Regions from separate parts of the Janthinobacterium foliorum genome, predicted to be linked through region 1. Evidence: riboswitches for the same ligand, from Rfam matches in the RefSeq annotation. Region 1 holds a riboswitch; the other holds the start of a gene.
What was found. A riboswitch is a leader RNA that binds a small molecule or an ion and turns the genes downstream of it on or off. The one in region 1 is predicted to bind thiamine pyrophosphate.
Positions count from the first base shown of each region.

Region 2: another riboswitch for thiamine pyrophosphate. It lies ahead of thiC (phosphomethylpyrimidine synthase ThiC); the one in region 1 lies ahead of ACZ92H_RS07425 (TonB-dependent siderophore receptor).

Region 1 covers NZ_CDXDQE010000002.1:665,729-670,038, forward strand. The annotation lists gene ACZ92H_RS07415 (ferritin family protein) at 1-295, opposite strand, end outside; gene ACZ92H_RS07420 (iron-containing alcohol dehydrogenase) at 435-1,592, shown strand; TPP riboswitch at 1,672-1,769, shown strand; gene ACZ92H_RS07425 (TonB-dependent siderophore receptor) at 1,855-4,023, shown strand; gene ACZ92H_RS07430 (AAA family ATPase) at 4,020-4,310, opposite strand, start outside.
Region 2 covers NZ_CDXDQE010000018.1:3,137-7,446, reverse strand. The annotation lists gene ACZ92H_RS26995 (hybrid sensor histidine kinase/response regulator) at 1-595, shown strand, start outside; gene ACZ92H_RS26990 (response regulator) at 624-1,430, shown strand; gene ACZ92H_RS26985 (hypothetical protein) at 1,470-1,733, shown strand; TPP riboswitch at 1,812-1,927, shown strand; gene thiC (phosphomethylpyrimidine synthase ThiC) at 2,007-3,920, shown strand; gene thiS (sulfur carrier protein ThiS) at 3,932-4,144, shown strand; gene ACZ92H_RS26970 (thiazole synthase) at 4,288-4,310, shown strand, end outside.

The DNA.
Region 1 (4,310 bases):
TCTCATCGTAATGGTACTGGGCGACGATAGGGCCGGCCTTGAACAGCGCCTCCTTCATTTCCTTGTCCAGGCGCGCGTCGCGGCGGCGCATCCATTCGAGCAGCATGGCCGCTTCCTTGCGGCTGGTGTCGCCCGCATGCGCCAGCACGCGGCGCAGTTCCGGGTCCGTGCACGCTTCGAAGCGCTGGCTGTTCAAGTCCAGCGCCTGCAGCGCGGCGATGGTGGCGCCGATGGCGCGGTGCATGTCCAGCGCGGTAGCGGGCAAGTCGGATTCTTCGAGTGGGACGGTAGTCATGCGGATTCCTTTGCGCAGGTGAGTGGTGGCATCGGCTGCATTCTCCGCCGCGCGGGCGAAAAGCTCAAGCGTCCACGACACGTTTCCACCCGTTCGGCCATAATCATGGCTCAGCATTAGCCTACACAGCGGGAGCCCCATGTTCAATTTCGACTTTTACAATCCAACGCAAATCCTCTTCGGCCAGGGGCAGATCGCCGCCATCACGGCGCTGATCCCGCCGCAGGCCCGGGTGCTCATGACCTACGGCGGCGGCAGCATCCGGCAGAACGGCGTCTACGATGAAGTCAAGGCGGCGCTGGCGGGCCACACCGTGCTGGAATTTGCCGGCATCGAACCCAATCCCAGCTACGAAACGCTGATGCAGGCCGTGGCCCTGGTGAAAGGCGAGCGCATCGACTTCCTGCTGGCCGTCGGCGGCGGTTCCGTGGTCGACGGCACCAAGTTCATCGCCGCCGCCGCCCTGCATGAGGGCGACGCGTGGGACATCCTGGCCAAGGGCGGCAAGATCGTCGAAGCCGCCCTGCCCTTCGGCACCGTGTTGACCCTGCCGGCGACGGGCTCCGAAATGAATGGCTCGGCCGTGATCACGCGCAAGGTGACGCAGGAAAAGCGCTCGTTCATGAGCCGCAAGGTGTATCCGAAATTTTCCGTGCTGGACCCGACGAAAACGTTTACCTTGCCGCTGCGCCAGATCGGCAACGGCGTCGTCGATGCCTTCGCGCACGTGATGGAGCAATACCTGACCTACCCCGTCAACGCCTGCGTGCAGGACCGCTTCGCCGAAGGCATCCTGCTGACCCTGATCGAGGAAGGCCCGAAGGCGCTGTCGCAGCCGGATGACTATGACGTGCGCGCCAACGTGATGTGGAGCGCCACCCTGGCCTTGAACGGCCTGATCGGCGTGGGCGTGCCGCAGGACTGGTCCACGCACGCCATCGGCCATGAATTGACGGCCCTGTACGAACTCGACCACGCACAGACGCTGGCCATCATCCTGCCCAGCATGCTGCGCGTGCGCAAGCAGGCCAAGCGCGCCAAGCTGCTGCAATACGCGGCCCGCGTGTGGGGACTCGATGGCGGCGACGAGGACGGCCGCATCGAGGCGGCCATCGCCCGCACGGAATATTTCTTCCGCCATATGGGCGTCAAGACGCGCCTGGCCGACTACGGCCTGAACCATGCCAGCGTGGACGCCGTCGTCGCCGCGCTGGAAGCGCATGGCATGACGGCCCTGGGCGAGCAGCGCGAAGTGACGCCGGACATCAGCCGCAAGGTATTGGAACTGAGCCTGTAGCCCCGTTTGCAAATTCGCGCGACACTGTTGTAAAACGGTCAGCCGGGTGGGACAGCTGGCCGTGGTTCATGCTAAGCTATCAATTCGCTAGGGGTCCTGGAGCAGTTATCCGGGTGAGAGATACCCTTCGTACCTGATCTGGATAATGCCAGCGAAGGAAAGCGCAAAGTACCTCCCTCCTTTGATAGCTCCTGCGTTGGCGCCAGCCGAACAAGCAGCCTGCCGTGCTCTTCACCGAGACGGCTTGAACCACGAGCAATCTATGTCCACACCGAATTTATCCCGCCCTGTATTGACCCTGGCTATCCTGCACGCGTTTGCCGCACCAGCCTTTGCCGCGCACAACACCGCCGAGACCGCCGCCGATCCGCAGGCACAGAGCATGGCCGAAGTGGTCGTCACGGCCAGCAAGGCCCCGGCCGCCAAGCGCGCCGCCGTCGGCGGCTTTTCCGACGCGCCGCTGCTGCAAACGCCGGCCGCCGTCACCGTCATCGGGCAAAAGGAACTGCAGGACCTGCAAATCCGCAACCTCAGCGATGCCGTCAAGCTCGACGCCAGCATCAACGAGTCGTACAACGCCGTCGGCTATGCGGAACAGTTCACCATCCGCGGCTTCAAGCTCGATACGAACTCCAGCTACCGCAAGGATGGCGTGGCGATTCCCGGCGATACGCAAATTCCGCTGGAAAACAAGGAACGCATCGAAGTGCTGAAAGGCCTGGCCGGCCTGCAGGCGGGCGTGGCCGCGCCGGGCGGCGTCATCGACTTCATCGTCAAGCGCCCCACCAACGCGCCACTGCGCAGCGTCACCGTGGAAGCGCGCGAGCGGGGCACCCTGTACGGCGCCGTCGACCTGGGCGGACGCCTGGAAGACAAGCGCTTCGGCTACCGCATCAATGTGGCGGCCGAGCGCCTGCGCTCCTATATCCAGGGCGCCGATGGCAACCGGAAATTCATTTCCGGCGCCTTCGACTGGCAGATCTCGCCGCAAGCCCTGCTGCAACTGGACGCCGACTACCAGGACAAGGCGCAAGTAACGGCGCCCGGCTTCCAGCTGCTCAGCAACGGCAGCCTGCCCGCCAACGTCAGCGCCGACACCATGCTCAACAAGCAGCCGTGGACGCACCCGGTGGAAACCGTCACCAGCAACCTGGGCCTGCGCTTCCAGTACGCCTTCAATGACGACTGGCACGCCACCTTGTCGGCCAACCAGCACTCATTCAAGCGCGACGACTACACGGCCTACCCGTATGGCTGCAGTCCGGAAGGCTGGAACCCCGTGTTCTGCAGCAACGGCGATTTCTCCGTGTGGGACTTCCGCAGCCTGGGCGAGACGAAAAAACCGCTGAGCGCGCAAGCCATGATCCAGGGCAAGTTCGCCACGGGCAGCCTGCGCCACGAATTCACGGCCGGCGTATCGTACTTCAACCGCAAGGACCGGGCCGGCAAATACGTGTATGACGAAGTGGGCATCAGCAACATCTACCGCCCTGTCATCGTCGCCCCCTCCGATGGCGTCACGGGCCCCGTGCGCCTGGTGCGCAACGACAAGGAAAAATCCGTCTTCGTGCAGGACATCGTCAGCCTGGCACCGAACTGGAAGCTGCATGGCGGCGTGCGCCATATCGATGTCGACGGCTATCAGTACGTGCTGAAGGCCGACACGGAAATCCGCGCCAAGCATGACTTCCTGCTGCCGAACGTGGCGCTGGTGTACAACCCGCAAGACAATATCGCCGTGTACGCATCGTATTCGCAAGGCATGGAACATGGCGGCACGGCCGACCGCTACGCGGAAAACGCCAACGTGGAACTGACGCCGAGCCGCTCGAAGCAGATCGAATTGGGCGTGAAGGCGGACCTGACGCCGGACTTCATGGTGGCCGCCAGCCTGTTCCAGATCCGCAAGGGCCTGGAATTCAACCAGTACCTCGACAGCAGCATGAGCACCTACAACTTCGTGCGCGCCGGCCAGGCCCAGCACCGCGGCCTGGAATTGTCGGCGCAGGGCAAGGCCAGCGCCAGCCTGAACCTGGGCGCATCCATCACGGCCCTGAACAGCCAGCAGTCCGGCACGGGCAGCGCCGACTACGATGGCAAGCGCGTGCCCAACGTGCCCGCCTTCAAGGCGGCCGTGCGCGCCGACTACGCCGTGCCGCAAGTGGCGGGCCTGAACGTCAACGGCAGCTGGGAATATGCGGGCAAGAAGGCGTTCGAGAACAACAACACCACCTTCGTGCCGTCGTACAGCGTGTTCAATCTGGGCGCCGCCTACGCCACGCGCCTGGCCGGCACGCCCGCCGTGCTGCGCGCCACCGTCAATAACGTGACGGACAAGTTCTACTGGCGCGACGTGACGCCGGAAGCAGGCGGCTACCTGTTCCCGGGCGCCAGCCGCACCTTGAAGGTGTCAGCGCAGTTCGACTTTTAAGCGAGGGGATGGGCAGGCGCTGCATCGAGCGCCTGCTGCAGCAAGGGCGCCGCCTGGACCAGGCGCGCTTCCAGGCTGTCGTGCAGCACGTGGTAGACAATGCCGCGCGCGTCGAGTTCCTCCAGCAGCATGCGGTAGATCAGCTGGCGCACGGCTTCCGACTCGCGCTGCAAGCCGTCGGCCACCCACGGGCTGTCGGGCGCCGTCACCAGGGTGAGGTCGTAGCGCGTGGCAGCGGCCAGCGCCGCCAGCCGCGCATCGGCGCCGGCAAAATAATGGCGGCTGTA
Region 2 (4,310 bases), on a different contig from region 1:
GGGCACGGGCATCGGCCTCGTCGTCACCAAGCAGCTGGTCGAACTGATGGGCGGTAGCATCGGTGTCGACAGCACCGTGGGCGTGGGCACCACGTTCTGGTTCGAGCTGGCGGCCAGCAGCGCGCCGAAACTGGTGCTGGGCCATGGCGACGCGCTGCCGCAGGTGCAGGAACCGCAGGAGAGCCTGCGCACCCTGCTGTACGTGGAAGACAATCCCGCCAACCTGGCGTTGGTGGAGCAATTGATCGCCCGCCGCAGCGATCTGAAATTGCTGACGGCCATCGATGCGCACCTGGGCATCGACCTGGCGCGCACCTACCAGCCGGACGTCATCTTGATGGACATCAACCTGCCCGGCATCAGCGGCTTTGGCGCCCTGCACATCCTGCACGGCGATCCGCTCACCAGCCACATTCCCGTGATGGCGCTGTCGGCCAATGCCGTGCCGCGCGACATCGAAAAAGGCTTGCAAGCGGGTTTCTTCCGTTATCTGACCAAGCCGATCAAGGTCGTCGAATTCATGGACGCGCTCGACGTGGCCCTGCACCATGCGGCCGCGCATGGCCTGGCCGACGACACTCATGCAGTACGCTGATTCAGCATTTATTTTTAGGAATACCGCCATGCTTCAAGCCACCGAGATCCTGAACGCCAGCATCCTCATCGTCGATGACCAGGAGGCCAATGTCCTGTTGCTGGAGCAGGTGCTGCGCAGCGCCGGCTACACGCGCGTCACCTCCACCATGGACCCGCAAGCCGTGCGCGCGCTGCACCAGCAGCACCGCTACGACCTGATCCTGCTCGATTTGCAGATGCCGGAAATGGATGGCTTCGAGGTGATGGAAGGCTTGCGCGACATCGAAGCGGGCAGCTATTTGCCCGTGCTGGTCATCACGGCCCAGCCAGGCCACAAGCTGCGCGCGCTGCAGGCGGGCGCCAAGGACTTCGTCAGCAAGCCCTTCGACCTGGTGGAAGTCAAGACGCGCATCCACAACATGCTGGAAGTGCGGCTGCTGTACCAGAAGCTGGGCCAGTACAGCAAGTCGCTGGAACAGATGGTGGAAGAGCGCACGGCGGAATTGCGCGAAAGCGAAGCGCGCTTCCAGCGCTTCACGGAACTGTCCTCCGACTGGTACTGGGAACAGGATGCGCAGGGCAACCTGACGCGCTTTTCCGGTCCCGTCGCCGAGATGCTGGGCATCGGCAGAGAGGAAGAACCGCAGCGCTGGAACGCCAGCGAACGGGCCTTGCTCGACGCCAAGATCGCCGCGCGCGAACCGTTCCTCGATTTCATCTACAGCCGCACGAATCCGGACGGCAGCATGCAATACCTGCAGGTCAGCGGCGAGCCGATGTTCGACAATGGCAGCCGCTTCATCGGCTACCGGGGCATTGGCCTCGATGTCAGCGAACGCCTGCGCCTGGCCTGATTTATACTTGTCGCCATCCATATCGACAAGGAAAGCATCATGGCTGACAAAACACCAACCCAATACTGGTTCCCCGCCAAGACCTACGGCTGGGGCTGGGGCATGCCCATCACCTGGCAGGGCTGGCTGGTCTTCTTGAGCGCGCTGGGCTTGTTCGCTTGCGGCGCCTTTCTGTTCCCGCCACAGGATGCGCTGGCGCTGTACATCGCCTACGAAGTGCTCATCGCGGGTGCGCTCGTCGGCGTGTGCTGGCTGAAGGGCGAACCGACGCGCTGGCGCTGGGGCAAGAAAAAACAGGGCTGAGGCGCAAAGACGACAGCTGCAAGAAATCATCTGGCCACGCGGCGCGAACCGCGTATAATTGGCTCGCTGCCGCAAGGCGGCAAACGCTAGGGGTCCTGCCTTTCGCTGTGGAAACACGGTGCAAGCGCGGGTGAGAAATACCCTCCGAACCTGATCTGGATAATGCCAGCGAAGGGAAGCTTTAGGATGACCGCACCCCGCCTTTCCGCGTGCGCAATTCCGAACCTCCTTAGCTGGCTCCAGGCTTAAAAATAGTCTAGCCAAGGAGCCAAAATGAACGCCAATCCGAAATTCCTCTCCGCCACCGCCACGGTCGACGAAGCCGCCATCGCGCCGCTGCCCAATTCCCGCAAGATCTACGTGCAGGGCAGTCGCCCCGACATCCGCGTGCCCATGCGCGAAATCAGCCAGTCCGACACGGAAGCGTCGTTCGGCGGCGAAAAGAATCCGCCCATCTACGTCTACGACACCTCCGGCCCGTACACGGACCCGGACGTGCAGATCGACATCCGCTCGGGCCTCGACACGCCGCGCCTGCCATGGATCATGGAACGGGCCGACACGGAAGAATTGCCGGGCCCGACCTCCGACTACGGCATCGCCCGCCTGGCCGACCCGAAGCTGGCCGAGCTGCGCTTCAACCTGCACCGCAAGCCGCGCCGCGCCGTGGCCGGCAGGAACGTGACGCAGATGCATTACGCCCGGCAAGGCATCATCACGCCGGAAATGGAATTCGTCGCCATCCGTGAAAACATGCGCCGCCAGGAGTATTTGCGCGAACTGCGGGCATCCGGCCCCATGGGCGAGCGCCTGGCCGAGCTGATGGGCCGCCAGCACCCGGGCCAGGCTTACGGCGCCAGCATTCCGCAGGAAATCACGGCCGAATTCGTGCGCGAGGAAATCGCCCGCGGCCGCGCCATCATCCCTGCCAACATCAACCACCCGGAAGTGGAACCGATGATCATCGGCCGTAATTTCCTCGTGAAAATCAACGCGAATATCGGCAATTCGGCCGTGACGTCTTCCATCGGCGAGGAAGTGGAAAAGATGACCTGGGCCATCCGCTGGGGCGGCGACAACGTCATGGATCTGTCGACTGGCAAGCATATCCATGAAACGCGCGAATGGATCATCCGCAACAGCCCCGTGCCCATCGGCACCGTGCCCATCTACCAGGCTCTGGAAAAGGTCAACGGCAAGGCTGAAGATTTAACTTGGGAAATCTTCCGTGACACCCTCATCGAGCAGGCAGAGCAGGGCGTCGACTACTTCACCATCCACGCGGGCGTGTTGCTGCGCTACGTGCCGATGACGGCCAAGCGCCTGACGGGCATCGTCTCGCGCGGCGGCTCCATCATGGCCAAATGGTGCCTGGCGCACCACCAGGAATCCTTCCTCTACACGCATTTCGAGGAAATCTGCGAAATCATGAAGGCGTATGACGTCTCGTTCTCGCTGGGCGACGGCTTGCGTCCCGGTTCCATCTACGACGCCAACGACGAGGCGCAGCTGGGCGAGCTGAAGACCCTGGGCGAGCTGACCCAAATTGCCTGGAAGCACGACGTGCAAGTGATGATCGAAGGCCCGGGCCACGTGCCCATGCAATTGATCAAGGAAAACATGGACTTGCAGCTGGACCAGTGCGGCGAGGCGCCGTTCTATACCCTGGGACCGCTGACCACCGATATCGCGCCCGGCTACGACCACATCACGTCCGGCATCGGCGCGGCCCTGATCGGCTGGTACGGCACGGCCATGCTGTGCTACGTGACGCCGAAGGAACACCTGGGTTTGCCCAACAAGAATGACGTCAAGGATGGCATCATCACTTACAAGATCGCGGCGCATGCGGCCGACCTGGCGAAGGGCCATCCGGGCGCGCAGATCCGCGACAACGCCCTGTCGAAAGCCCGTTTCGAATTCCGCTGGGACGACCAGTTCAATATCGGCCTGGACCCGGACAAGGCGCGTGAATTCCACGATGAAACCTTGCCCAAGGATTCGGCCAAGGTGGCGCATTTCTGCTCCATGTGCGGCCCGCACTTCTGTTCCATGAAGATCACGCAGGAAGTGCGCGAGTACGCGGCCGGCATGGGCATTGCGGAAGACAAGGCGCTCAAGCAGGGCATGGAAGTGAAGGCCATCGAATTCATCAAGAACGGCGCCGAGCTGTATCGCAAGGTCTGAAGGGGAGCGTGATGACTGCATTCATCGATATCACGCTCAACGGCGCGCCGCACCAGGTGCCGCCCGGGCAGACCCTGGACCAATTGATCGCCGCCCTGTCGCTGGAAAACCAGGCGCTGGCGCTGGCCGTCAACCGCAACGTCGTGCCGCGCAAGGCGTGGCCGGGACAGGTCTTGCAGACGCAGGATCAGGTGGAGATCGTCCGCGCCATCGGCGGCGGCTGAAAACGTCCAAGCAAACCTACTGCGCGGCGCGCTTTGCGGCCTGCGATGCTCACCGTGCTCTAGCACGGTTGCGCGTCTCGGCCACAAATCATCGCCGCTCGCTACGGTTTTCTTTGGAAGTTTAAAAATTTAAGGAAGAATACATGCATACCGCAACAAACAACGA